4 regions of the Peribacillus sp. TE19612 genome follow, and region 3 is predicted to be linked to each of the others. Evidence: riboswitches for the same ligand, from Rfam matches in the RefSeq annotation. Region 3 holds a riboswitch; each other region holds the start of a gene.
The links. A riboswitch is a leader RNA that binds a small molecule or an ion and turns the genes downstream of it on or off. The one in region 3 is predicted to bind S-adenosylmethionine.
Positions count from the first base shown of each region.

Region 1: linked by a shared signal. The riboswitch ahead of ACZ9AO_RS17590 (hypothetical protein) and the one ahead of ACZ9AO_RS15415 (O-acetylhomoserine aminocarboxypropyltransferase/cysteine synthase family protein) in region 3 are both predicted to bind S-adenosylmethionine.
Region 2: linked by a shared signal. The riboswitch ahead of ACZ9AO_RS01525 (Na+/H+ antiporter NhaC family protein) and the one ahead of ACZ9AO_RS15415 (O-acetylhomoserine aminocarboxypropyltransferase/cysteine synthase family protein) in region 3 are both predicted to bind S-adenosylmethionine.
Region 4: linked by a shared signal. The riboswitch ahead of ACZ9AO_RS14685 (YezD family protein) and the one ahead of ACZ9AO_RS15415 (O-acetylhomoserine aminocarboxypropyltransferase/cysteine synthase family protein) in region 3 are both predicted to bind S-adenosylmethionine.

Region 1 covers NZ_JBWCCL010000009.1:252,827-260,169, forward strand. The annotation lists gene ACZ9AO_RS17575 (MetQ/NlpA family ABC transporter substrate-binding protein) at 1-486, opposite strand, end outside; gene ACZ9AO_RS17580 (methionine ABC transporter permease) at 508-1,158, opposite strand; gene ACZ9AO_RS17585 (methionine ABC transporter ATP-binding protein) at 1,180-2,199, opposite strand; gene ACZ9AO_RS17590 (hypothetical protein) at 2,411-2,692, opposite strand; SAM riboswitch class I at 2,795-2,906, opposite strand; gene ACZ9AO_RS17595 (GNAT family N-acetyltransferase) at 3,024-3,494, opposite strand; gene ACZ9AO_RS17600 (nuclear transport factor 2 family protein) at 3,568-3,936, opposite strand; gene ACZ9AO_RS17605 (amidohydrolase family protein) at 4,338-5,648, opposite strand; gene ACZ9AO_RS17610 (zinc-dependent alcohol dehydrogenase family protein) at 5,829-6,806, opposite strand; gene ACZ9AO_RS17615 (ABC transporter ATP-binding protein) at 6,965-7,343, opposite strand, start outside.
Region 2 covers NZ_JBWCCL010000001.1:319,857-327,199, forward strand. The annotation lists gene ppsA (phosphoenolpyruvate synthase) at 1-410, shown strand, start outside; gene hutG (formimidoylglutamase) at 890-1,846, shown strand; gene ACZ9AO_RS01515 (hypothetical protein) at 2,170-2,325, shown strand; gene ACZ9AO_RS01520 (SOS response-associated peptidase) at 2,385-3,056, shown strand; SAM riboswitch class I at 3,388-3,495, shown strand; gene ACZ9AO_RS01525 (Na+/H+ antiporter NhaC family protein) at 3,685-4,992, shown strand; gene ACZ9AO_RS01530 (chromate transporter) at 5,335-5,880, opposite strand; gene ACZ9AO_RS01535 (chromate transporter) at 5,928-6,557, opposite strand; gene ACZ9AO_RS01540 (LysR family transcriptional regulator) at 6,803-7,343, shown strand, end outside.
Region 3 covers NZ_JBWCCL010000008.1:97,570-104,912, forward strand. The annotation lists gene ACZ9AO_RS15390 (acyl-CoA dehydrogenase family protein) at 1-1,637, shown strand, start outside; gene ACZ9AO_RS15395 (arsenate reductase family protein) at 1,779-2,135, shown strand; gene gcvH (glycine cleavage system protein GcvH) at 2,231-2,614, shown strand; gene ACZ9AO_RS15405 (toprim domain-containing protein) at 2,709-3,074, shown strand; gene ACZ9AO_RS15410 (thioredoxin family protein) at 3,078-3,386, shown strand; SAM riboswitch class I at 3,531-3,638, shown strand; gene ACZ9AO_RS15415 (O-acetylhomoserine aminocarboxypropyltransferase/cysteine synthase family protein) at 3,739-5,049, shown strand; SAM riboswitch class I at 5,167-5,279, shown strand; gene ACZ9AO_RS15420 (methionine ABC transporter ATP-binding protein) at 5,433-6,467, shown strand; gene ACZ9AO_RS15425 (methionine ABC transporter permease) at 6,460-7,128, shown strand; gene ACZ9AO_RS15430 (MetQ/NlpA family ABC transporter substrate-binding protein) at 7,144-7,343, shown strand, end outside.
Region 4 covers NZ_JBWCCL010000007.1:242,284-249,626, reverse strand. The annotation lists gene cobA (uroporphyrinogen-III C-methyltransferase) at 1-29, opposite strand, end outside; gene ACZ9AO_RS14710 (DUF3906 family protein) at 49-264, opposite strand; gene ACZ9AO_RS14705 (nitrite/sulfite reductase) at 285-1,910, opposite strand; gene cysC (adenylyl-sulfate kinase) at 1,927-2,526, opposite strand; gene sat (sulfate adenylyltransferase) at 2,570-3,718, opposite strand; gene ACZ9AO_RS14690 (phosphoadenylyl-sulfate reductase) at 3,748-4,464, opposite strand; gene ACZ9AO_RS14685 (YezD family protein) at 4,633-4,776, opposite strand; SAM riboswitch class I at 4,933-5,041, opposite strand; gene ssuE (NADPH-dependent FMN reductase) at 5,322-5,855, opposite strand; gene ACZ9AO_RS14675 (TetR/AcrR family transcriptional regulator) at 6,042-6,629, opposite strand; gene ACZ9AO_RS14670 (SDR family NAD(P)-dependent oxidoreductase) at 6,803-7,343, opposite strand, start outside.

The DNA.
Region 1 (7,343 bases), on a different contig from region 3:
GAATTCTTCTTTCAATGTAATCAATCCAGCTTCCTGAAGCAGGAGCAGTGCACGGCCAAAGTTTGTTGCTTCATTCGGAACGGCTACCGTAGCACCATCCGGAAGATCTTTGAGACTTTTATGTTTTTTCGAATAAAGGCCCATAGGTGCAATGACAGTCGACCCGATGGCCTCCAATTTCAGATTTTGATCTTGAACGAATTCATCGAAATAGGCGACCGTTTGGAATGAATTGGCATCAATTTCACCTTCACTTAACGCAAGGTTCGGTTGGATATAATCATTGAAAGTGACCAGTTCGATATTAAGCCCTTCCTCTTTCGCCAAATCGACAATGTATTCCCATGTTCTCGTATCCCCGCTGCTGACACCGACTTTCACTGTTTTCACATCATCCGAACTCCCTGATGCACCCTCTTCGTTCCCGCATGCTGCAGCCACGATGGCCAATGCCAATACCATGATCGTTAATAAGATTTTTTTCATTTTTCCAACCTCCTGTTATTTTTATCTTCTTCTGATTTTTCTTGAAACAAAATTCCCGGTGGATTGCAATAATTGAACGATGATCACGAGCGCCGCTACTGTGACGATCATCGTCATCGTATCGAACCTTTGGTAACCGTAAGCCAAGGCTAAATCCCCGACCCCGCCGGCACCGACGGCACCTGCCATCGCCGTAGATCCAACAAGCCCGATTGTCGCTGTTGTAAATGTTAGGATCAACGAGCTAAGTCCCTCGGGAATCAAAAAGCGGTAAATGATTTGCCATGTTGTCGCCCCCATCGCCTGAGCTGCCTCGATGATCCCTTTGTCCACTTCCAACAGCGAGTTTTCCACAAGCCGGGCAATATAAGGAGCCGCGTAAAAGATTAGCGGAACAATGGCCGCATTCGTTCCGATCGCACTGCCGACAATCATTCTTGTAAACGGAATGAGTGCTACAAGCAAGATGATGAAAGGAACGGACCGCAGGATATTGATGATCGGGTTCAATACATTAAAAATCCATTTATTCTCCAGGATGTGACCCTTTCTTGTAATGACAAGCAGGATACCGAGCGGAAGCCCGATCAATCCGGAAAATATCAATGAGATGGCTACCATATAAAGTGTGTCACCGAAAGCTGTCGACAGCTGCTCTGCCGTTATTTCCATTCCCCAAAGCGTATTACCCATTTATACTTGCACCTCCTGGACGAGAATCCCCTCATCTTTAATATATTGATAAGCCTTGTCGACCTCATTTTTGCTCCCCGTCACTTCAATGATCAAATTCCCGAAAGGAGTTTCCTGGATTTCAGAAATATTGGCTGATAAGACACTTAAATGAACATCATATTTCTTCGAGATGGTTGAAAGTAAAGGAGTACCCGAAGTAGTTCCAATAAAATTAATTTTCCAAATAATCGGGATATGGGACCCTATGCTTTTTAAGAAACTTTGTGGAATTTCGTCATGTATGACCGTTCTCACGAAGTTTTTTGCAATATCCGTTTGCGGCTTGGCAAAAACTTCGAAAACCGAACCTTGTTCAACGACGCAGCCGCCCTCCATGACCGCTACCTTATTGCAAATTTCCCGAATGACAGACATCTCATGAGTGATTAGCAAAATGGTGATATTGTATTCTTTATTAATTTTTTTTAATAGCTGCAGAACTGCACTCGTTGTTTGTGGATCCAATGCCGACGTAGCTTCATCACACAATAAGATCGATGGATTCGTAGCCAATGCCCTCGCAATGCCGATCCGCTGCTTTTGCCCGCCGGATAATTGTTCCGGATAACTCTTTGCTTTGCTCGATAAGCCAACGAACTCCAACAGCTCGCCTACACGTTTTTGAATTTCCTTAGCTGGAGTAGTTCCCGATAAAACCAGCGGCATGGCAATATTATCAAAAACAGTTTTTGAGTTTAGTAAGTTGAAATGCTGAAAGATCATCCCGATTTTTTTCTTTTCTGCCCGTAATTCCTTCGGGCTTAATTTGGTTAAATCCTTGCCCCCAACAACCACCGAACCATCTGAAGGATGTTCAAGCAAATTGACCAACCTGATCAACGTACTCTTTCCGGCCCCGCTATAACCGACTACCCCGAATATATCCCCCTTTTCCACTGTCAAATCAATGCCCTTCAAAGCCTCGACAGTCTGTTTCTTTGTTTGATAAACCTTTTTAACACCTTGAAACTCAATCATCCAATCTCCCCCCATGCTGTTTATTTGTACGAATTCCTTATCCAGAGAGAAGAGCTTTGCAACGCTTCATAATGATAGGGTTAAATTCTGTCAAACTTACGAGTAAATCTGCGAAATTCACGAGTAAATGCACCAAACTCACGAGTAATTGCGCCAAACTCACGAGTAATTACGTGAAACTCACGAGTAACTGCGCCAAACTCATGAGTAATTACGTGAAACTCACGAGTAATTGCGCCAAACTCACGAGTATTGCGCGAAACTCACGAGTAATTGCGCCAAACTCACGAGTAATTGCGCCAAACTCACGAGTAATTGCGCCAAATTCACGAGTAAATGCACCAAACTTACGAGTAAATCTGCGAAATTCACGAGTAAATGCACCAAACTCACGAGTAATTGCGCCAAACTCACGAGTAACTGCGCGAAACTCACGAGTAATTACGTGAAACTCACGAGTAATTGCGCCAATTCTCCAAATAACCATATACATTTTGAATAAACAAAAGAGGCCTCTTCCGTCATCAGACAGAAGAGGCCTCTTTTAGACATAAAAAAGAGTAAACTCTTAAATTAATTATCTAAGAAAAGCTCCTTCTTATCTTTCAAACTTTCGTCCGTTGGAATTAGCACAGTATTTTTACAAAAGTAAAAACCCGCTGCCGAGGTATCATAGGGCCAAGTCCCTCCACATCTCTTGATAAGAATTAACGTTATATTTAATTATGTCCTTCACTATATATTCTAATTTCGCTAAAGTCAACCATATTTTTCATCGCGATAAATAGTTTCATAGTATAGTGAATCGACACTTTTTAATTATATCAATATAATGATTTGCTCATTCTCCATACAGGGTATTTTTCATTTTCTTCCCTAATCTTCACCATGCCTGAATTCGTATATAAAGAAATCGCCCTTTGATTATCCGGAGAAACCCTTAAATGATATTCGGATACATTAAATTGCCTGAAAAAGTTTTCTGCGTAGCGAACCAATTCCTTGCCAAGGCCTTTACTGCGGTATTCGGGAATAAGATAAAATAGATTCACATAGCCAATTTCAGTTCCTTCATACTCCCGAATTTGAAGTTCCATTTGTCCAATCGGTTCTTGGTCCTTTTCAATGATCACCTGTCCATCCGGAAATTTGCGGACCCTTTCTTCCATTCGTTGCAGATATGCATGTTCATCTCCAAAACCAGCATCAGTTCCAAAACTTACAACAAAGGAATCTTTCCGGAAATTAATGATAGTATCTTTATCTTTGTCCGTATCAATGGTACGAAAAATCAACTTCATCCACCCTTATCATTTTAGTGAAATAGTTTTCAAGCAGGAAAAACTTTCTTTTTCATAAATAAAAGGCTTAAAGAGGCCCTTTTGTTTTTGTGCCTTGATGAAAAAACATCTGCCATCTTCCATTCGCACATTTCCAGATTGAACTTCTTAAGGTATGTTCCAGCTTATCTTCATCAAAAATCCGGTATGTAGTTAACACGGTATCATCAGACAATGGATGCATCTCAAATTGACTTAATGTCATGTTCACCGCTCCGGCTCCCTCTTGACCCATAAAATCGCTTTTTGACCATATGTTACCCGAACTGCCGAACTCAAAGAAATCATCTTTCAATAAGGATGAAAGCACTTCTGGGGATGTACGAACTTCAGATTTTAACAATTTCTCCTCCAGCTGATACAAATGCTCTTTTAACAATGAAGATTCCCTGTCCATTCATCTTATCCTCCTTTTTCAACCATTTCCCTCGAAGAAACGAAATAGGAAAATCGTAAATAATTAATACGTAGATTTTCAGTAATTCATGAACCATGCGATTTAAGATTTTTTATCCAGCTGCTTGCTGATTAGCAGTTGGCTCATCTTGCGGTCAGCGGCATTTTCTCGTTTTTAACCGTTTTTGCCGTCCCCATTTTATTACTATTTTTAGCTGGCTTACTTCGTAACTGGACTCACAACGGATTTCTAAGTAAACCATTTATTCCACAATACTAGCGGCCATTCCTTTTTTACTGCCATTCGATACCTCTAAATAATTACTCCCGCAACCCATAAAAAAAAGGAGCTGCAAATGGCAGCTCCTTTCTTCTGTGCATCCGGTTGTTCTCCCATCAGTGTTATCGTGATAGGGTTCCTTGAAGACGATTGGTTTCGGCGATTACTTTTTCTTCATCGATCGTTAAGCAGCGGCCATCTTTCACGACCATTTTGCCATCGATGTATACATCACATACGTCATTTCCGCGCGCTGCATAAAGAAGGTGCGAATAGGCTTCACTCAGTGGCTGCAGGTGTTCTTTGTTATATGGGTAAATGGTGATGAAATCTGCTTTTTTACCAGCTTCCAGTGATCCTGTATGACCCATGCCTATCGCTTCGGCGCCCATTCTTGTGGCCATGGCGAGTGCTGTTTGGGCAGGGAATTTTGTGGCATCCTTATACATTCCCTTTTGCAGTAATGCGGCTGTCCTCATTTCTTCGAACATATCGAAGTTGTTATTGGAGGCGACGCCATCTGTTGCCACTCCCACTTTAATGCCTGCATCAAGAAGGCTGACGACATCTGCTATCCCAGATCCGAGCTTCAGGTTACTGATTGGATTATGGGCAACGCGAACATCATGCTGTTTTAGGATCGCCCGTTCTTCATCATTAAGGACCACACCATGTGCCATGACGGTAGGCTGATCGAACAGGCCTAGACGGCGAAGGTGCTCGACAGGACGGGATCCGTAACGTTTTTGGATGTCGAGGATTTCAAAGTCCGTTTCCGATACGTGGATGTGCACCATCAAATCATTCTCTTTTGCAATTCGTGCACTTTCCATGATCGCTTCAGGTGTGCAGGCATATGGGCTATGTGGTGCAACCATGGTAGTCAGGCGGCCATCGGCAAATGTTTTATAGTTTTTTGAAAACTGCTCAGCCCCCATGAGGTTCGCTTTCTGGTCTTTTTCGGTACCCAAGCTGAAGATCGTATAGGAAAAGGCTCCGCGCATTCCTGTTTTGCCTATCGTCTCCATGACAGCACCTGCATCTATTCCATTAGGATTGAACATATCCGAAAATGTCGTGGTTCCTGATTTCATCATTTCCATAATGCCTAGCTGTGAACTTACAGAGGCGATTTCCGTTGTAAACTGGCTTTCGATCGGCCATATTTTCGTTTCAAGCCATGGCTTCAGCAGCATATCGTCCCCGATACCGCGTAAAAGGGTCATTACAATATGCGAATGGGCATTCACAAGGCCTGGCATGATCCATTTCCCGCCAAGGTTGACCACATGATCTGCATCTGCCAATTGTTGTTCATCATGCTGGCCGATGTAGGATATGGTATGATCTTGTACAATCATCATGCCGTTTTCAATGATTTGGTTTTCCTTGTCCATCGTAAAAAATGTAGCATTCACATATATTGTTTTCATAAGTATTTCCTCCAAAGTCGTATCAGTATCAACATGTCCTATTCCGCATTCTAAACTAGCACCTTACAGGTAATCAAGTAATTCCATATTATCAGGGGCCATTTCCATTTACCTTAGGAACCTATTGGAAGAGCACCAAGATGAATGCTTCCTTCAATTAAGTGGTTATCCTTTGCGAAATCAGCTGCTTAAAAATATCTTCCCTTTATTGCTCGTGACAATAATCGCTTCTTGAACATCTTGAAGGCTGTAGTGGGAATCCGGCATCATGAACTTCAACTTTTCATCTGCAATGAACCCCATCAAAAGGTTAAATGTTTCATGCCAAGTTCGAACGGAAGCCTGCTGATTCCAATGCCGAAGATGAAACATTCTAACATCCACTTTTGTCCTTTGTGAAATTTTCGCCCAATTCACAGACTGTCCTGATAAAAGGCCAATCGTTAATAAGATGCCATTAGGCCGTACACAAAAAGCTAGTTCTGAACCATCGATGCCGCCCACTGAATCTATGGCCGCTTTCGCGCCGTGCCCATTCGTCATTTCCATCACTGTATCATGCAATGATGATCGGGATGTATCGATCACATATGACGCACCAAGTTCAAGCAGTTCTTCCGTATACTTATCGTTTCTCGTTACAGCAATCAGCTTAAATCCAAGAATCTTGGATAACTGGGCGAGTATACGGCCAATGGAAGATCCGCAAGCATTTACGAGTAATACATCATCCGGTTTCAAAGTTAATACTTCAGTACAGATTAGCCATGCGGTTATCGGGTTTATATATAACTGCGCTGCTATATGGCCTTCAATCGAATCCGGAATGACGATCGCCAGTTCCGCTGATGTTTTAACATAATCCTGCCAGGTCCCTTCACCGCGCAAAGGCAGAACTCGCTTGCCTATCAGCTCTTTCGAAACCGCTGGACCCACCTCTTCTACAATGCCTACCCCTTCATAACCAGGTATGGAAGGCAAAGGGATTCGGTGGGAATAGGCACCGCGAATGGGCAGCAAGTCAGACGGATTAATGGGACGTGTGATCATCCGAACGAGGACTTCCCCCTCGAAAGGTTTTTGAATACATTTATTTTCAACTTTTAAAACCGTTTGCGGATCCCCAAACTCATAGAATTTAATACATTTGGCTTCCATAACAAGTCTCCTTTAATATATAAGTCTTTCCATTTTAACATTTAAACTCTTGATCTAAAATATCTTGGCAACTCCTATCCAACATTCGTAAATAAGAAAAAAAAGCCAACAATGAATATGTTGACTTAATTATTTCGGCACGGCCGGCGCTAGTTTTTCTAATCCTGAGATAAACCAATGGGAATGCATAGAGGCGTTTGATCAACAGGGTTTTCAATAATACAGCATTCCAGTCTGAAAACGTCCTTGATCATCTCTTTTGTGAATACCGTTTCAGGCGGTCCCTCTTTATAGATTTTTCCCTGCTTGATGCTAATCAGATGATCGGCATACTGTGCCGCTTGATTCAAATCATGCAGAACCATGACAATCGTGCGTCCATACGTTTCGTTTAAATCACGCAGTAATTCCAATATTTCAATTTGGTGCGCTAAATCTAGATAGGTTGTCGGTTCATCTAACAGTAAAAGGTCGGTTTCTTGTACCAAGGCCATCGAAATCCATGCTCTTTGCCTTTGTCCTCCAGATAATGCATCC
Region 2 (7,343 bases), on a different contig from region 3:
AGTACAGATTATATGAAAAACTTACTCCACCACGTGTTATCACGTCTGATGGTGAAATCATTGTAGGGGAGTATAAACGAGACAATCTCATGGCCGAAGCTATTGTAGGTCTATCGGTTTCTTCCGGAATTATAGAGGGCAGAGCACGCGTTATCCTAAACATGGAAGATGCAGATCTAGAAGATGGAGATATACTGGTTACAACCTTTACCGATCCTAGCTGGACACCATTATTTGTATCCATAAAAGGACTCGTCACCGAAGTTGGCGGGCTGATGACCCATGGAGCAGTCATCGCACGTGAATATGGCTTACCTGCCGTTGTCGGTGTGGTAAATGCCACCAAGCTGATAAAAGATGGGCAACGTATTCGAGTAAATGGAACAGAAGGTTATATAGAAATACTATAATTCATTACATTTCTATCATAAAGAAGAACATTCGAATTAGGAGAATCATTGAAATCATGATGCTTTGCGGTTTTTGGCAAAGCCCCCTGTCACTAGGTCATATAAGGGGGCAGTAACTGAAAATTGATACTAAATTTTAGTAAGATCAACTTGAGGTCGGGCCTTCTGTTAAAGGTCGCTTTTATATGATGCCAAAGCCTAATTTCTCGCTTACAACATCAAGAAATTGGGCTTTTTGTGGATTTTATTTATAGGCAAAATCGATACTCCCTTGCTAAATCTACTGGCTTGAGCAGCAATGTCAAACGGATACGAGGAAGATATTCTCCAACAGATATATCTGTCAATATCATAAATGTACGCTGAAAGCGGCTATACCTTCTATAGAAATATTAAATTTTTGTATTGGTAATTATACATTATCTCCATTATAATTTTTAAGAAAGATATTTCAGAATTTTTAAAATAAAGGAGAAATTATGTATACTCACCCGACTTTAAAATATTGGAATGGAAGAATTGATTCCCAAACTGACCTAGACAGCTTCAGATACCACCAAAGAGTGCGCTTGGCACCAATTTCGGAATTAGCCACCTCTTCCAATGCATCACGAACTTTTGGACTCATTGGTTTTAAATGTGATGAAGGAGTCAAAAGGAATAAAGGCAGGGTTGGTGCTGCCGAGGGTCCTGATTATATTAGGCAGTCGTTGGCAAAATTACCCTGTCATTTACCTTCCCAAACCGAGCTGGTGGATGCTGGCGATGTAATATGTGAAAGTACAGATATGGAAGCCGCCCAATCTCAACTGGGATCAGCTGTTGCTCGGATTTTGGAGAGTAAAGCGATTCCTATCATACTTGGGGGAGGTCACGAAACCCTGTATGGCCATTATCTTGGGATTAGGAAATCCATTGGACCAAAAGCTAGACTAGGGATTATTAATATTGACGCTCACTTTGATATGAGACCTTATGAAAATGAAACTTCATCTGGCACGATGTTTAAGCAGATTTTGGACGAAGATCAAAGTTGTGGCTATTTATGTGTCGGAATTCAGAAGCAGGGGAATACGAAGGCACTATTTGAAACTGCAGAGAGGAGTAATGTCGACTACATATTGGAAGAAGATTTGTCATTATACGAAATGGATGAAACGAAGCGGAGGATAAATGAATTCGCTAAGGAAAATGACTATATCATGCTTACATTATGTACGGATGTTATTGATTCAGCCTACGCACCTGGGGTAAGTGCACCATCGCCGTTTGGACTGGATCCGAAATTGGTCCGAGCCATTATTAGGCATATCGTATCGAATGAAAAGATCCTCTCATTTGATATCTCTGAAGTGAACCCTTCATTGGACGAAAATAATAAGACCGTTACACTGGCAGGGCATTTAATAAATGAGGTTTTGCTGCATTTTAAATAATGGACATGGGATGGCGGCAACTCCAATTCGGTCTTACTAGAAAGAGCGTTTCTTTTCGTATCGACTGTTGGGGCTTTCCTTAATGTTATCTTCAGTATTGAAGCGAAAAACCTTTAAAGCGCCCAGACTGTCCATGAATCATTCATGGACAGTTTTTTGCGCCTCCTTCACAAGGATTCATGGTCCCAGGCATTGCTTCGTTCGACTAACCATTTAAAGTATAAAGGCATGTAGATTTTCCATGACTCTGCTAAGTTCAATACTGATACTTGTGGGTTTTTGGTTTATAATAACAACCATCTAGCCTTTTGAGGAGGGATTCCATGAATGAATATAAAGTAACGGTTAGGAATGGCAGTACCTTAATTTTGTCGGAAATCATTAAAGCTGAAGATGAAAGAGAAGTCCTTGGCACTCTTTTGATTTCCAGCGAATTATTTAATCAACCATTTACTGATATCAGGATTTTAGAACGCTGATTTGTGACTGCCCGTTCCATTTGATACACTGTAATAAATCTTAATACGGTGGCGATATTATGTGTGGACGTTTCACTCTTTTCACTGACATAGAAGAAATAAAAGAACGGTTTGATATTCAAGGGTCATTTGATGAGGAATACCAATTCAGCTACAATATTGCTCCCTCCCAATCCGTGCTCTCCGTCATTAATGACGGGGTAAGGAATCGGCTTGGATATCTTCGGTGGGGACTCATTCCTTTCTGGGCAAAAGACGAAAAAGCGGGCTACAAAATGATCAATGCCAGAGCGGAAACCATTGCTGAGAAAGCAAGCTTCAGGAATGCGTATAAGAAGAAGAGATGCTTGATAATCGCTGACTCTTTTTATGAATGGAAGAAGACACCAGAAAGAAAAATACCGATGCGAATAAAACTGAAGAATCATGCTCCATTTGGAATGGCCGGTCTCTGGGAATCCTGGAAATCTCCTGAAGGCATCAGCATCTATTCGTGCTCCGTTATAACAACTGTGCCAAATGAGCTAATGACCAGCATTCATGACCGCATGCCTGTCATCCTAAAACCAGAAGATGAAAAAGATTGGTTGAATCCTTCCATTAATGATCCTGCATATCTGCAACGGTATTTAAAGTCATTCGATTCGGAACAGATGGAAGCATTTGAAGTATCGACTGATGTAAACTCGACTAAAAATAATACACCTAACCTAATCCAACAAATTTGCTGAGAGTTCATTAGATTTCTCAGAATGTAGACAACTCGGTGGAAATCGAGTTTGTCTGCATTTTTTTATGGTTTATACAATTTGACGTTGCCTCCAGGACTCGCTTTTCCCGCAGAAATCTCGCACCCCCGCTCCAATCAACTTAGATCTCTTTATAAACAGTAAGGAGTACATGTGAAACACTTTAAAAATTACCCCTTGCGAAAATAGGCGAAATGCTGTACTGTTATATTTGCTTTTCAAAACGACTTTCGATGTCACGAACTCAGGCAAGTTCCAGCGTGGTACTTTTCTGGCAGGCATCGTAATTTTTGATAAATTATATAATGTAATCTTCTTATCAAGAGAGACGGAGGGACTGGCCCGAAGATGTCTCGGCAGCGGACTTAAATGGAGTGCTGTGCCAAATCCAGCAGGCTGATTTTCGCCTGAAAGATAAGGAGGGTGTTTTTTATAAATTAAAAGACCTCTTCTTGTTGTTAAATAGAAGGGGTCTTTTTTATGCCAGTTTTTTGCTACAGCTCCATGACTGGATAATCAGGTAGGTTCAAATTGGAGTTATTTGCGAAAACTGTTAATAGAATAAGAGCTGTGACACATGTCGCGGGAAAAATAAAAAGAGGTGTACATCATGAGTGCAAACAATAAAGGGAATCCATGGGCATTGATCCCATTTGTCGTATTTTTAATTTTATTTATTGGGTCCGGAATCATCACTAAAGATTTTTATTCATTTCCGGTGATTGTAGCGATATCCATTGCATCGGCAGCTGCATTGGCGATGAATCGGAAAGAGACATTCAATGAAAAGGTTGATATCTTCTGTAAAGGTGCCGGTGACGCCAATATTATGTTAATGGTAATCATTTTCCTTTTAGCCGGAGCTTTTTCCGAAGTTGCCAATGGTATGGGGGCAGTTGAATCAACAGTGAATCTTGCCTTAGCTGTTTTTCCCCAAAATCTATTAATGGTAGGAATTTTCATCATCGCTTGTTTTATTTCACTATCCATGGGGACAAGCATGGGAACGATTGTTGCCCTGGCACCTATTGGGGTTGGAATTAGTGAGCAAACAGATATTTCGCTTGCCCTTTCAATGGCGGCCGTTATTGGTGGTGCGATGTTTGGGGATAATCTTTCATTCATTTCAGATACGACAATCGCTGCAGTCCGAACTCAGGGAACGAAAATGAAGGATAAGTTTAAAGTGAATTTTTTCATCGTTTTACCTGCAGCCATCATCACATGTGCCATCCTAGGAATTTTAACGATGGGTGAACAAGCTGACATTTCCCAACAGTCTTATGATTGGGTGAAGATTCTTCCTTATCTTTGCGTATTGGTCACTGCATTGGCAGGAGTCAATGTGTTCTTGGTCCTTTCGATCGGAATCGTATTTGCCGGAATTATCGGGTTGGCGGATGGAAGTTATCAACCGTTGGGTGTCATCCAAAAAGTTGGAGAAGGAATGGCTGGAATGTATGAAATTTCCTTCCTTGCCATTTTAATTGCAGGTATGGTAGCTGTAATCAAACATAATGGCGGTATCGATTTTCTACTCCACCTTGTGACGCGAAATAGCAAATCGAAAAAAGGGGCGGAATTCAGCATTGCGGGGCTTGTTGGTTTGACGAACCTTTCAACGGCAAATAACACGATTTCGATTATCATTGCCGGGCCACTTGCCAAAAATATTGCTGAAAAATATGGAATTGATCCGCGGAAATCGGCGAGCGTCCTTGACATTTTTGCATGTTGTATCCAAGGGTTGATCCCATATGGAGCACAACTGCTTGTTGCAGCAGGGGTAGCAAAAATTTCTCCGTTAAGCATCTTGCCGTATTCATATTACCCAATCCTGATTGGACTTTGTGGCATCATTGCAATCCTGATTGGTTTTCCACGGTTTCAGCCGGGAAATAATGGATCGAAGAACTAAAAGTTAAAACAAAGTTGATTGAAGCGGGTGTGCGAGACTCCTGCGGGAAAAGCGAGTCCAGGGGAGACCCCGAAGGCGCAAAGGCGCCGAGGAGGCTCCTGGACCGCCCGCGGAAAGCGAGTGCCTGGAGGGGAAATCAACGTTTAAATTGAACAAACCCCTAAAATTTCATTGAGTTTGTCTACAGTCTGAACACCCTGAATCATTGGATGCAGGGTGTTTTCTGTATGGTAAATACATAAACTTAATAAAGTTTTCTCGCACTTATATAGTATCAATCATTTTTCAATTTTTCTGCTTAATTCCGGTCCAAATTAATGATGGTTGTGTGTGCGACACCTGTCATGAATAGAGGACAACACCAACTAAACCGGAAAGAATAATTACATAGGCTGGATGCCAGCGTAATTTCATTAGGGCAAATAACGATAAACCAAAAACGAGTAATAAGCTTATCGTATGCCATGAAAAGTTCACGGCTATCATATGATTGGAAAGTGCTAAACTGATCGCTGCAAAGATGATCAAACTAGTGACAATCGGTCTTAATCCATAAAACATGGATTGAACAACTGGATAATGATTCAATTTGCTGAAAAATGTAGCTATAACGGTTACGAATATAATGGCAGGAAGCAAGATACCTAGAGCAGATGATATGGCTCCTGCTAACCCAGCAGTCGAATAGCCAACGAGAATGGCACTATTGGCGGTGACAGGTCCTGGGGACATTCCGGAAATGGCGATTATATCGGTGAATTCCTGCGTTGTCATCCATCCATGCTGTGAGACTTCCGATTCTATTACGGGAATCATGGCGTATCCGCCTCCGAAAGATACAAAGCCGATAATAAAGAAGGTGCTAAACAACTCCCACAATACCATCATTCCATCACATGCTTTCTTGAAAATTAGTTAAACCTTTTTTGATTTACCTATATGCCAGCACCCATGAAAGGTTCGAAATCATTTTCTTCTATTTTCCTATCTTTTTTGTCCATCTTGACATCGTAACCTAATTTTCTCTTAATGGAGATGGTCACAATACCCGCTAGAGCTCCTGCTAATATAACCATCACAGGGTGAAGAAAGAAGAGGACGGGAATTCCTGCTATTAAAATACAGAAAGTTGATTTGTCTACAACTGCCGTTTTTCCTATCTTGATAGCCGCATAGGCGATGATGGCTACTATGGAAACTCTGATAGATATGAATGCAGATTCTACCTTCGGATTATCCTGAATGAAAAAATACACAATGCCCAGGAGCAGAACAATTAAAAAGGTAGGTAATGAAACACCGATCATGGCTGCCATTGCCCCCTTCATTCCGGCAATTCGATGGCCGATAAAGGTGGCGGAGTTAATGGCGACAGCTCCCGGTACGGACTGAGATAAAGCAAAAACATCCGTAACTTCTTCGCTTTTCATCCATTTTCTCTTTTCGACCACTTCATTTTCGATTAAAGGGATCATCGCAAACCCGCCTCCGAATGTGACAGGTGCTATTTTAAAAAAGGTCCAAAATAATTGGAATAGAGTTTTCCATTGTCCTTTCATTGACATCAGTCACTTCCTTTGCATGCTTTGTTTAATTCTTATCATTAACATATCAAAGAAAAAGGGCTGGGTAAATTGCAACAAAATCATCGGGTATAACAAAACGTTATACCCAGAAGATTCATCCGTTTTATAAAGAATGCCGCCAATAATTGAATAGCCTTAGAATGTATCTCACTATTTTCATTTCACCATTTACCTAATGATGCTATCATTTTAATAAACTATCTAAAAACATGGAGGTCGTTTTCTTGAAATTGGAAAATCTGAAAATGTTTTGTTTAGTGGTGGATGAAGGAAGTATAAGCCAGGCAGCAAGGTTAAGTTTCCTATCTCAGCCCGCTGTAACACGGCAGATCCATCAACTGGAAAATTATTATAACACTTTGTTATTCGACCGTGAGGAAGGAAGGCTGAGAGTTACAGAAGCAGGAAAGCTGTTATACCCTTTTGCAAAAGCCATAGTAAATGACTTCAACCATTCAAAAGAAGTGATTCAGCAATCGACGGGGAAGTACAATGCAAATCTCATAGTAGGGGCTTCCTTGACTATCGGCGAGTATTTGTTGCCTAGCTTGCTTGGGAGATTCAAAAAACAACAGCCAGAAATAAAAGTGACATTGACGATAAAAAATACACCCCGGGTTCTGGAGGATCTTTCAAACGATGTCATTGATTTGGCCTTGGTGGAAGGACTTGTGGAAAACACCGATTTTATTGTAGACAAGTTCGCCGAGGACGAATTGATATTGGTATGTCCATCAGACCACCCATGGAAAGACAGAAAAGAAA
Region 3 (7,343 bases):
TGCCGCAGGTTGAACATTTAGAAAACCATGAGTTTGAGCGTTCCGTTAAATTATTGAAGCATGCAGGTGAAATCGGTTTACTTGGGGCTGATGTTCCTGAGGAATACAGCGGATTGGGTCTCGATAAAATCAGTTCGGCATTGATTACGGAAAAAATGGCACTTGCAGGCGGTTTCGGAATTACGCATGGTGCACATGTAGGTATCGGCTCTTTGCCAATCGTATTATTCGGGAATGAAGACCAAAAGAAAAAATATCTTCCTGTACTGGCAACGGGTGAGAAGATTGCTGCGTATGCCTTAACGGAACCAAGCTCAGGTTCTGATGCCTTGGGAGCAAAAACGACAGCGAAATTGAATGCAGAAGGAACACACTATATTTTAAATGGCGAAAAACAATGGATTACAAATGCAGGTTTTGCAGATGTCTTCTGTGTATACGCCAAAATCGACGGTGAACAATTCTCCGCTTTCATTGTTGAGCGTGATTATAAAGGCGTATCAACTGGGGCTGAAGAAAAGAAAATGGGAATCAAAAGCTCATCTACACGCACTTTAATCCTCGAAGATGTTCATGTACCAGTCGAAAACCTTTTGGGTGTAGCCGGAAAAGGGCATGTCATCGCTTTCAATATCCTGAATATCGGCCGCTATAAATTAGGCGTCGGTGCTGTCGGCGGATCTAAACGTGCCCTTGAGATTACAGCTGCTTATACGAATCAACGTCAACAGTTCAAAACGAAAATTTCCGATTTTAACTTGACGAAAGAAAAACTTGCAACAATGGCAGCGAAAATTTATGCAGCAGAAAGCTCTGTATATCGTACGGTTGGACTTTATGATCAAAGACAAAGCAAATTGACGGATGAGCAAGTGAAAGATGGGAAATCAATGGCGGCTGCAATCGCTGAATACGCCATTGAATGTTCATTGAATAAATTCTTTGCTTCCGAAGTATTGGATTACGTTACGGACGAAGGCGTACAGCTTCATGGCGGTTATGGTTTCATGCAGGAGTATGAAATTGAAAAAGCATATCGCGATTCCCGTATTAATCGGATCTTTGAAGGTACAAATGAAATCAATAGATTGCTTGTCCCGGGAACATTCCTGAAGAAAGCACTTAAAGGGGAATTGCCGCTACTTCAAAAAGCTCAAGGCCTGCAAGAGGAATTAATGATGATGATGCCGGAAGAACCTGGCGATGAGCCACTGGCACAAGAAAAAATGCTTGTTAGGAACGCTAAGAAAATCGGTATTCTGGCAGCTGGGCTTGCGGCACAGAAATACGGCAAAGATCTTGATCAAGAACAAGAAATCCTCTCCAACATTGCTGATATCGCATCCCTTGCCTATGCAGCTGAATCCGTGGTATTGCGTACGGAAAAAGCAATTGCAGCTACAGGTCTGGAGAAGAACAAACAAAAAGTGCTTTACACTGAAATCTTCGTTCAGGAAGCTTTCAATGAAATAGAACAGCATGCAAAGGAAACGTTAATTGCGGTGGAAACAGGCGATACTCTCCGCATCATGCTTTCGTCGCTCCGTAAGCTGACAAGACACACTCCGATCAATGTCATTGCGAAAAAACGCGAAGCATCCGTCAAAGTAATCGAAACGGAAAAATATGCTCTTTAAGCAATGAGTCAGAATCCGTAAAGGGAATGCCCATAAAGGCATTCCCTTTATTTCCTTTGATGAAATCGCATTGGAAATTCAAAAGACATTTCGTTGTATTGCGTGGTAAAAACGGGTATTCTATTGATAGGTGGTGAAATGATGGGCTTAACATTATATTGGTACCCAAAATGCGGTACATGCCGTAATGCGAAGAAGTGGCTGGATAATCATGAACTGCAATATGAAGCGATCCATATAGCGGATAATCCCCCTTCGCGAACTGAAATAGAACAACTATATAAAAACAGCAATTTGGAGTTGAAGAAGTTTTTCAATACTAGCGGTCAAAAATATCGGGAGCTGGGCTTAAAGGATAAGCTGAAAGAAGCTTCTGAAGCAGAGATGCTTGATATATTGTCCACAGATGGCATGCTTCTGAAAAGGCCGATTGTTACGGATGGCACCAAAGTGACGGTAGGTTTCAAAGAAGAGCAATTCGAACAGGTTTGGAACTGAAATTTCACAAAATATTTGGTTAATTCCTTACTTAAACAAACAATCTACCTTATAATGGAATAGATAAAATAAGATGTACATATGGAGGGTTAATTATGACAACAACACCAAAAGAACTTCGTTACACTAAAGAACATGAATGGGTCAAAACGGAAGATGGAACAGTGCGCATTGGAATTACGGCATTCGCACAGTCCGAGCTTGGGGACATCGTATTCGTTGAGCTTCCGGAAATCGGCGATGAATTGAAAGCGAACGAACCATTTGGAAGTGTTGAATCCGTTAAGACCGTTTCTGAGCTTTATGCACCTATCAGTGGCAAGGTTGTTGAAGTAAACGAAGATTTAAGTGACAACCCTGAATATGTAAATGAGTCTCCTTATGAAAAGGCATGGATGGTCGTGCTTGAACCATCTAATGTCAGTGATATTGAAAACTTGATGAGCGCTGAAGAGTATGAGAGTTTAATCAACGGTTAAAAAGAAAGGAGAGGGGGGACTGAAAAGGCCTGCTCTCTTTTTCATTTGTACAGTGGGTGAGTTGCGCACATAATTCGTGAGATGGAGTGATGACATGGAGTGGGACGAATTCGATAAAGTGATCATTGTAGAAGGCAGTTCCGATAGAAGAAAAGTTGCCTCCGTTTTAAATGAAGATGTGGAAATAATATGTACGAATGGGACCATATCATTAACTAAGCTGGATGAATTAGTGGATGAATTGATGGACCGTGATGTTTATCTCCTTTTTGACGCAGATGAATCAGGAGAAAAGCTGCGGAAGCAGTTCCGAAGGGAAATGCCGGAAGCGAACCACCTGTATATTAATAAAATGTACAAAGAAGTGGAGAGCTCACCCGAACATCATATCGCAACTGTGCTCCTATCTGCCAATATGAATGTGAAAATGAAATTTCTAAGTCAAAGGGTGAACGACTAATTGATGCAAGAATGGAAAGAAGAAGAGTGTAAGCTTGCTGTTGGAAATGGGGAAACCTTTTGCTTATATTTATATACACCTTTATGCGGCACCTGTCAGGTGGCCTCCAAGATGCTGACGATATCCTTGGAGCTTTTTCCGGAATTGAAGGCAGGCAAAATGAATATGAACTATGTCCAAGCAATTGCCGAATCATATGAAATCGAAAGTGTTCCTTGCTTATTGCTTTTCAAAGAAGGGCAGCTGCACAAAAAAATATATGCCTTTCAATCCGTTCCTTATTTGTACGGATTGCTTAAGGAAATCAGCTAGGAAACCAATCAGAAACGCGGTTGGTTTTCTTTGTTGCTAACATTTGAATGAGAGAAGAAAAAAACAAAGAATATTCTAACAATTCATTGACTGATTTAATCTAAAATGCTATATTTTGAATAAAGTAATGGCAGAATTTAATAGTTCTTATCAAGAGTGGCGGAGGGACTGGCCCGACGAAGCCCGGCAACCGGTATAAATTTTTATATACGGTGCTAATTCCAGCAGAGTGTTGGCTCTGGTAGATGAGGTGTGTTCTTGAAACCTCTTCTTATTGAAGTGGTTTTTTTGTTTATAAAAAAGCCGGATTTCATATAATTCCAACTAAATCCATAGAAAAAGGTGAATTCATATGTCAGAGAAAAAGTTGCGCTTCGAAACATTGAGTGTTCATGGCGGTCTGCAAGCTGATGAAACAGGTGCCCGTGCCGTTCCTATCTACCAAAGCAATGCATACTTGTTCAAAGACACCGACCATGCAGCGAATTTATTTGGCCTAAAGGAGAATGGCTATATATATACACGGCTTCATAATCCCACGGTCAGTGTTTTTGAGGAAAGGATGGCCTTATTGGAAGGCGGTATCGGCGGATTGGCAACAGCAAGCGGAATGGCCGCCATCTCACTTTCAATCCTGAATATCGCTGCTGCAGGGGATGAGATTGTTTCTGCCTCTACATTATATGGCGGTACGTATAACCTTTTTGAAAATACTCTTCCTAAATATGGGATCAAAGTGAAGTTCGTTTCTCCCGATGATCCTGAAAACTTCAAAAGGGCGATTACGCCAAGAACTAAAGCCATTTTTGCTGAAACGATCGGAAATCCAAGTTTGAGGGTACTTGATATTGAAGCGGTAGCGGAAATCGCCCATGAAGCCGGCATACCTTTAATCATTGATAATACCTTCGCGACACCGTATCTTTGCAGACCGATTGATTTTGGAGCGGATATTGTCATCCATTCCGCTACAAAATGGCTTCTTGGAAATGGAACGACGCTAGGCGGTGTCATCGTGGATGGAGGGAAATTCGATTGGAACTCGCCAAACTACCCTGGCTTCACGGAGCCTGACCCAAGTTACGACGGTCTGGTATACGCCGAGGCAGTTGGACCTGCCGCATTCATAACGAAAGCCAGAGTCCAGTTGCTCCGTGATTTGGGTCCTGCACTAAGTGCCCAAAGTGCATTCCAGTTTACGCTTGGACTTGAAACGCTGCATGTAAGGATGAAAGAGCATCTATCGAACACCAAGTCTGTCATAAACTATTTAAAAAACCATCCTGCCGTGACCTGGGTTTCACATCCTGGTGATGAGGATCATCCCGATAAAGCCCTTGCGGATAAATATTTGCCAAAGGGAGCTGGATCTGTCGTGACATTTGGGATTCAAGGTAATCGCGAAGCTGGGGCAAAACTTATCAATTCGGTGGAATTATGGTCCCATGTGGCGAATGTAGGGGATGCGAAGAGCTTGATCATCCACCCAGCCAGTACGACCCATCAACAATTGAATGAGGCGGGTCTTGCGAAAGCGGGTGTAAGTGCCGATCAAGTCCGATTATCGATTGGGATTGAAAATGTAGAAGACTTAATAGAAGATTTGGAGCAGGCAATTGAAAAAGCGACGAACATCGTCTCCTTGACTTCCAAAACGCTTTAAGCAAAGTTCCTGTTCATTCTTGAACTAGAAATAATATACATTGCGCTCCTTTTTTATCTATGATAAAATTTCTCCATACTAAAGAACTTAATGATGTACAAATATTCTATATATTAGCTCTTATCAAGAGAGGTGGAGGGATGTGCCCGATGAAACCCGGCAACCGACAAGGAGATTTCCTTGGAAAGGTGCCAATTCACACAAAGTTTAATCACTTTGGAAGATGAGAGGAAGGCCTGTTTCTTCACCTGCCTTTCTGCTCATGCAGAAAGGTTTTTTCTATTTTAATTGGGAAAACTTTTACATGATAGGAGAAACAGACTAATAATGTAGAGAAATCAACTAAGTTCATAGGTTTTATTGGATAAAAGAGGTGAGGGTTAATGATAACATTGACGAAAGTCAGTAAGCTGTTCCGAACAGGAAAAGGAAACAGTGAGACGATCAAGGCTGTAAATAATGTGAATGTTGAAATAAATAAAGGCGAGATTTTCGGGATCATCGGTTACAGTGGAGCGGGGAAAAGTACTTTGATCAGAATGCTCAATGGATTGGAAACACCGACAGAGGGATCCGTTGTGGTGGCTGAAAAGGAAATTTCAAAAATTAAAGGGGCTCAGCTCCGTAAGGCCCGTCAAGAAATCAGCATGATTTTCCAACATTTCAATCTATTATGGTCAAGGACCGTTCAGGAGAATATATCTTTCCCGTTGGAAATTGCAGGAGTTTCTAAACCTGAACGCACCAAGCGTGTGAACGAATTGATCAAGTTAGTCGGACTTGAAGGCAGGGAAAAGGCCTATCCTTCGCAATTAAGCGGAGGGCAAAAGCAAAGGGTGGGAATAGCCAGGGCTCTGGCAAATGACCCTAAAGTGCTGCTGTGTGATGAAGCGACTTCTGCATTGGATCCGCAGACTACCGACTCCATACTCGAATTGCTTGTTGACATCAATCAGCGTTTGGGATTGACGATCGTCTTGATTACGCATGAAATGCATGTAATACGTAAAATCTGCCATCGCGTCGCCGTGATGGAAAGCGGGCAGGTTGTTGAACAAGGTCCTGTCCTGGATGTCTTCAAGAATCCTAAAGAACAAATGACGAAGCGTTTCGTCCAACAGGTAACGGAACCAGAAGAAACGAAAGAAACGATGGACCATTTGCTCGAACGCTATCCAGCAGGCAAAGTGATTCAATTGACCTTTGTAGGTGATCATGCAGAAAGCCCATTGATCACCAAGCTTGTACGTAACTTCGAGTTGGATGTCAATATCGTTCAAGGTAAGATATCCCAAACAAGAAGCGGTTCATATGGAACATTGTTTATCCATCTAGATGGCAAAGAGGATGAAATGCTCCGCGCAATCGAATTCATTAAAGCACAGCAGGTAGGCGTGGAGGTGATTACTCATGCTTGAAGAATTATTGCCGAATGTTGATTGGGAAGACATCATTGAAGCTACGAAAGAAACGCTTTACATGACAAGCGTCTCTGTAGTGGCAACCTTTTTTATAGGCATAATACTAGGATTGACCCTTTTCCTGACAGGGAAGGGTAATATGTGGCAAAACCGGGCTGTCAACGGAGTCATGAGTGCTGTCGTCAATATATTCCGTTCCATTCCATTTCTTATTTTGATCGTGCTGCTCATTCCTTTCACTAAAGCGCTTGTCGGTTCCATGATCGGTGAGAACGCTGCACTGCCGGCACTTATTATCGGTGCGGCCCCATTTTATGCGCGTATGGTTGAAATCGGACTTCGTGAAATCGATAAAGGTGTAATTGAAGCCGCTAAATCGATGGGGGCAAAAACGAGCACGATCATTTGGAAGGTCCTTCTTCCAGAGTCGATGCCTGCCCTTATTTCCGGGATTACGGTAACATCGATTGCATTGGTTGGATATACCGCGATGGCCGGGGTCATCGGCGCAGGCGGGCTTGGTAATCTAGCCTATTTGGACGGCTATCAAAGAAATCAAAATGACGTTACGCTTGTAGCGACGATCGTTATTCTAATTATCGTCTTCATAATTCAAATTATTGGAGATGTGATTACATCTAAATTGGACAAAAGATAAAGGGAGATGAATAGGATGAAAAAGTTTTTAGGATTTGCATTAATCTTAGTGTTATCTATCGCTTTGGCTGCTTGTGGAAGTGAAAAGGATAAAAGCGGCAGCGATACGGAAAAAGAATCGAAGAAAATAGTTGTAGGGGCATCCAATGTTCCACATGCAGAAATCCTTGAGGAAGCTAAACCGCTTCTTAAAGAAAAAGGAATCGATTTGGAAAT
Region 4 (7,343 bases), on a different contig from region 3:
CCGGCTCCTACTAGATATACTTTCCCCATTTTTGCATCCTGCCTTCCCTTAGAGAATTGTTTCGAATTCCGATAAAACGAAACCTGCTCCATTTTTAATTTTCCTTTTTTCATATAATGAGATGTCATCCACTTCAGGCATTTTCAAATAATGCTTTTCCAGCTCGATATCAACAAGTTCAAACGCCTTTTCATCTGAATCGGCAACAATGATGACATGAATTGGTTTTTCCTTGATAGTGACTTCAAAACGGTATAGATTCATGGAATGCTTACCTTCCCCTACTAAACGGCCACTTCCGCTAATATATCATCAAGTTTACTTTGTAATTCGTCTACCCCTACCCTTTCCACAAAATCGAGAAAGGTTTCGGATAGTAGTTTTGTTTCTTTGAAAAATAGGATCATTTCTTTCAGAACATGATGGAGCTTTTCAGCTTCCACTTTTCCTTTAAGCTTTTCATTGAACTTCCCGCCCTCATTCAGCGTTCCACCAACGTATATCTCAAAAGCCTCGACCATCTTTTTATCCTGGTTTTTCATTTTTATGCCTTGCAGCCCTATTTCGGCGATGGCTCTTTGACCGCAATTATTCGGACAGCCGACCATATGCATCCTTACAGGTACATCGAGATCTATTTCCTTGTCCAGTGCTTCAGAAATGGTCCTCATTCGGTTTTTCGTTTCAACGAGAGCCAAGTTGCAATACTCGATGCCTGTACAAGAAACGGAATACCCAATGAATTTCTTTGGTTGATATGGAAATCTTTCGAAGATGGATTCCTGCTTTAATTCCTCAAGTTTTGCATCCGGCACATTGGGAATGATTAGATTTTGAGAATTACAGTTGCGGATTTCACCATTTCCATATTTTTTTGCAAGTTCGGCAAACTCGATCACTTCGTCTGGGTTTAGACGACCAACTGGTATATTGACGCCAACATAGTTCAGACCATCTTGCTTTTGTTTATGGATGCCGTAGAAATACCCTGCATTCCATCCCTTCACCGCACTTTCTCCCTTTTCAGGAAGCGGACCGGTGTATTCCAGCAATTTTTCCTTGAATTGTTCAGGACCCCAGTCAGCGACAAGGAATTTCAAACGTGAGCGATGTCGCTTTTCACGGTACCCAAAGTCACGGAATATCGTCGTGATGGCGGCAGCCACTTCCACAGTTTTTTCAGGTAAAATGAATAAGTCAAGCTCTTCTGCCAGCATCGGAACGGAGGATAGGCCCCCGCCTACTTTAACATGAAAACCGACTTCCGTTACTCCATCAATTACTTTAGTGGCTGGATTGAATGAAACACAGTTGATTTCAGCATTTGAAGCATTATGGATATTGGCACTTATGGACATTTTATATTTCCTCGGAAGGTTCGAATAGTCCTCGTTAAGGCGGAAATATTCAAATACATCATAAAGTACATCGCGTGTATCAAAAAGTTCATCAGGATCGATACCTGCCAATGCATTACCGATGATATTACGGGTTATATCACCACAAGCACCAGCCGTAGTCATTCCAACCTTTTCCAAACGATTCAAAATATCCGGGACCTGTTCGATGGTCAGCCAGTGGAATTGAATGGCTTGACGGGTTGTAATGTCATATACGTCCCTCCCGTAATCTTTTGCGATGTTAGCTAGAGTTATTTGTTGATCATAAGTCAGGATACCTCCGGGAATAACGACTCGCATCATCCAATAACCAGCTTCTTTTGGCCGTTGCAGGTATAGACCTGCCCACTTGAACATATCCCATTTCTCTTTAGGGATGGAATCAAACCCATTTGCTGCATAATGCGGAATATCATCAAATATCTTCAAGCCGTCTTTTTCCAATTTCCAGATTTCCGTTTTATTTTTAGCGATTAGTGGATTTTCCGACCAAAATTTCTCGTAAACCATTACATTTCCTCCTTGATTAGATCGCTTTCTTTGCTGTCAAATAGCCGATTACCTGTTCAACGCACTCTTCAATGCTGTATTGGTCGGATTCTAAAATGATTTCCGGTTGTTCAGGTTCTTCGTATGGAGAGTCGATTCCGGTAAAATCTTTAATGATGCCTTTACGGGCCTTGTCATAAAGCCCTTTTGGATCACGCACTTCGCACTCTTCGATCGGACACTTTATGTATACTTCAATAAACTCCCCTTCTTCGAGTAAATCACGTACAATCTGCCGATCTGCCCTGAAAGGTGATATGAAAGCGGTCAATACGAACTGCCCACTATCCACGAATAACTTGGAAACCTCACCAATCCGCCTAATATTCTCGGTTCTATCTTCTTCAGAAAAACCTAAATCTTTATTTAAGCCATGACGGATATTATCACCATCCAAAACATAACTTCGAATATTCCGATTGTATAACTCTTTAGCGACCGCGTTTGCAATCGTTGATTTTCCGGAACCCGATAGTCCTGTAAACCATAGAACCGTGCTTTCATGGCCGTTCTGCTTCCGTCGGTGCTCCTTGGTCAATGACGTCTCATGCCATGTGACATTCGTACTTTTACTCATTTGATAATCCCCCTCTTCATGTGAACCTTCCATTTATGTCCAATCAGTTATAAACTTCATTTTTTTTTAGACCTTCGATCAACACCTCGATGACTTCCTTACGGCTAAAGGTAGCTGGAGGAATTTCTCCATTACGCAACATTTCCCTTACCTTCGTTCCAGACAGGATGACATGGTCTTCCTTGCCATGCGGACAAGTTTTAGCGGAAGCCATATTGCCACATGCTTTACAGTAAAAACTATGTTCAAAGAATAATAGCGTGATCCCTAACTCATCTGCATTGAAATTCCCAAAGATTTTTTGAGCATCGTATGTGCCATAATAATCGCCCACACCCGCATGATCACGTCCGACGATAAAATGGGTACAACCATAATTTTTACGGACCATCGCATGGAAAATGGCTTCTCTAGGTCCTGCATAACGCATGGCAGCAGGGAAAACTGCAAGGGAGACGCGATCCTTAGGATAATATTTATCAAGCAGCACTTTATAGCTTTCCATTCTTACATCTGCCGGAATGTCATCTGATTTAGTGGCACCGACTAGAGGATTTAAGAATAAACCGTCGACGATTTCCAATGCTGTCTTTTGAATATATTCATGTGCACGGTGAACAGGGTTCCTCGTTTGGAAACCGACAACCGTTTCCCATCCTTTTTCAGCGAAAGCCTTCCTTGTCTCGACTGGGTCCAAATAATGAGCTTGAAATAGCGGACGCTCTATTCTCTTGATCAACTTTATTTCCCCGCCGACATATACATCCCCGCGGTTATATAAATTTTTCACTCCAGGATGCTTCTCATCATCTGTTTGATATACCAATGTCGCTTCCAATTGCTTATCTGGAGTGTAAATATCGGAAACGGAGAGAACCCCGTAAGTTTCACCTTCATGGGTTAATGTTACTTCTTCACCTATAGTAAGGCTTTCTGCAGTTTCTTCGGTCAAAGGCAGCGTAATCGGGATGCTCCATACATGTCCGCTGCTAAGCCTCATATCCTTTACCACTGTCTCATAGTCACTTTTTGTAAAGAATCCTTTAATCGGGCTGTAGGCACCAGTGCCTATCAATTCAAGATCGCTTAAAGCAATTTCATCGATTTCGATTGACTTCGTAATTTTACTAAAATCATATTTTGGTTCCCAAAGATCGATTAATGTTCCTCCGTGCGGTAAACTGATTGTCATGCTAATTTCCCCCTATGGTTTCTATTTATTTAAGATAAATGCAATCCGCATTCCGTTTTTTGAGCTCCTTGCCAACGGCCTGAGCGTAAATCATCTGCATTGAAGGCAGGTGCAGTACACGTTTTACATCCAATGCTCGGATATCCATTATCATGCAGGACATTATATGGAAGTCCATTTTTGTGGGCATAGCGCCAAACATCTTTCCATGTCCAATGTATGAGTGGGCATATTTTAACAGATTTGAACTTATTATCCTTATTGATATACTCGGTCTTAGCCCTAGTTTCGGATTGCTCCCTCCGCAGTCCCGAAAGCCAGGCTGTTGCCGATGAAAGCACATCTGTAAGCGGAACGATTTTACGGATGTTACAGCACTTATTGGAATCACTAAGCCATAATTCATCGCCATATTCCGCCGCTTGTTCCTCAAGCGTCAAGTCAGGTTTCTTCATTTCGATCAAAAGCTTCGGATATCGCTTCTTCACTTCCTCGATCAATTGGTAAGTTTCCTCAAAATGAACATCTGTATCAAGGAAAACTATTTTAGCCGAAGGATTGACCTTCGCCAATAAATCCGTAAGCACGATGCCTTCAATACCAAAACTGCAAGCATAAATCAGTTTGTCTCCATAATGGTCATTCGCCCATTGCAGAACTTCCAAAGCACCTTTTGTCTCACTGTCTGCAGGAAATACAGGGAAGTCCCCTGTATTGAAATTTTCATAGTTTATTAATGCAGCCAACTTTGTAGCCCCCTCTAAAAACTTGCTGTATTAGGTTAGAGTAACTGTTGATCAATTCCCGTTGTAATATTCCCGGGTTATTTAAATCTAGGAAAAAGAGACGAATCTAACCAATACTCTCTTTATATCAGTTAAACCCGCCTCTAGTTTTTCTAGTCAGCAGATACCTTATTTAATTCTTAGTTTTTCATTTCTTTCCATTTGAATGATTTTACCATCCTGGACAATAAGTGTAATGGATCCATATTTCATTGAATTAAGCATTTCTTGAAGTCGTTCAAAAATTTCTTCAAGCTGATTCTCTTTATCCAAACCAGTTCCTCCTTTAAGAAAATCCGCGAATATTTTATTTTAAATTTCTTAGATTTATATAATTCCATACAACCTTACATTATTATGGTCTGCCTAAAATTTTCACAAAAAACAAAAATCTTTCCATGATGGAAAGATCGCAAGGTAAATATCTTTACCTTATCTTCCAAAATGATCAACATTTTGTTGGAGGTAGCACCTTGCATCCATCATGCAGGTTGCTGGACTTCAAAGGGCCAATTCCCTCCGTCGCTCTGGATAAGTTTTATTATTTTAAATATTAACATATATTTAATCCTTGTCAATGGAGTTTTCTTATAAAATAACTTGGTTTAATATTATGGATGAACTGTTATTTTTATACACACTATTCAATTTATGATTTTATGTTCATATAAATGCGAAAATAGACTCGTCTTTTTAGATAAAGTCTCCAAAAAAATGAGTCTATTTTCATTATTAGGCCTATTATTGACGCGTGTTATTCTAAAAAAAATTTCTAGGGTTCCAGTCTTTTTATGGAAGGAATTAATTTATTGAAGTCATTAATTTCTTAACTGTATCGCTTCTACAAATTCTTGAACCTGACTCTGGACGCGATCAATTAAATGCAAATCATTGATCGGGTTTTCTGGATTCTGTTTATCTATTTCCTTATCAACAAAATAAATCCCCTGCAGCGGCTCGCCTTTTAATATTGAAATTAATGGTTTAAGCGCATAGTCAATCGCCAATAGATGCCTGTTACTTCCACCAATCATGATTGGCAGCACCGGCTTACCCTTAAAAGCACCTTCTGGCAGCAAATCAATCAATGCTTTCAATACACCTGTATAAGAAGCCTTATAAACCGGTGAACCTATAATGACTCCTCTGGCTGCTTGAATTCTCTCTGAAAGCTTTGAGATATCCTCGCTATTATATTTCCCTTGGAATAAATCATCTGCTGAGAAATCCGTAATCGAGAAATAAGCTGTAGTAAATCCTGCATTTTCGACTAATGATTGAATATGTTTTAGTGAAATGTCCGTTCTTGATGGAATAGCCGGACTTCCTGATAAAATTACGATATCGCTCATTGATACCCTCCAATGTTACAAGATTTCCAGATATAATTTTCTTAAAGCATTTCGTGAAGTATACATTTATCGTAATTGTCTGAAAAATATAAGTCAAATCTTACACTCTAGACATCTACTCTGAATGAAAAAAGAAACGGTCATATTTACGGCTTGATGCTCATGCCCTTAAATATGACCGTTTCATTATGTATGATTTTGTTTCCCATGAATACCATATACCAAAAGTTGAGCAATGCTCTTAATTCGTTCAGAAGTAAAATATGGCTCCTTTTTTTGTTGATGGATCTCATAATGTGTAGATAAAGCCAATGTGAAAGAAATGATCCCTACATTAAATAAAATAATATCAGAGATATATTGTATCTCTCCGCTATCTATTCTCTTCTGTATTTCAATATGCCTGGCATTTGGTTTGAAAATCTGATCTACATATTGCTTTGAAATATCTTGATCGAATTGTGTTTCCCTAAATAATATCGAAAACTGTTCTTTATTTTCAAGAATTTTTTTTATCATGGTAGTAACATGATTCTCCACTAGATCATCCGTGGATAGATGGCTAGTCCCATCTTCAGATTCCTCTTTTTCATTAGGGGTAATTGTAGCCAAAAGCAAATCTTTTTTGCTGTCAAAGTATTTGTAAATAGTAGCTTCGGAAACATTGCATGCAGAGGCAATTTCATTCGTTCTTGTCATGTCAAAACCTTTAGTGGCAAAAAGACTCCGGGCTACATTTATGATTCGTTCTTTGGTTTGCTGCCCTTTTTTCAAAAATATCAACCTTCTTTTATAAAGATAAGACCGGTTTCACCCATCTATTTCCCATGATATATCGCTGGTATCTATCGGTCAATATTACCTTTGATCTATTAGAATTCAATATTCCCATATATCATAAATAGAAAACATCGTCTGGTTGGGACGATGTTTTCTATTTATGAAAATCACTTAAAAGATGCATAGCCATCATCGACCATGACTACACTTCCATTGATCGCATCCGCTTCCTCTAACGATAATAGATAGACGGCATTTGCAATGGCTTCTGGCTTAATCAATTCACCGCGCATTTGACTTGCATTCAATTTATCAATGATTCCCATGTCTTTATAACCTTGTATGATAGGAGTGTCAACCCCGCCAGGCGCAATGCCCACAACGCGAATGCCATAAGCACCCAATTCCAAAGCTGCTGTCTGTGTCATCATTCTTACAGCGCCTTTAGTCGCCTGATAGGCAAAAGTCCCATGGGAAGCTAAGTAGCCAAATACAGAAGCGGTATTTATAATGACTCCCTTGTTAGCCAGTTCCTTCATTTTCCGTCCTGCTGCCATGATTCCAAAGGCCACTCCGTGCTGGTTCACTCCAATCGTTTTGTAGTAACCTTCCATATCTTGGTCTATGATCATACCGCCCGCACCAATGCCGGCATTATTAAACATGATATCGAGCCTTCCGTATGTTTCCACTGCTTTATTGATTAAC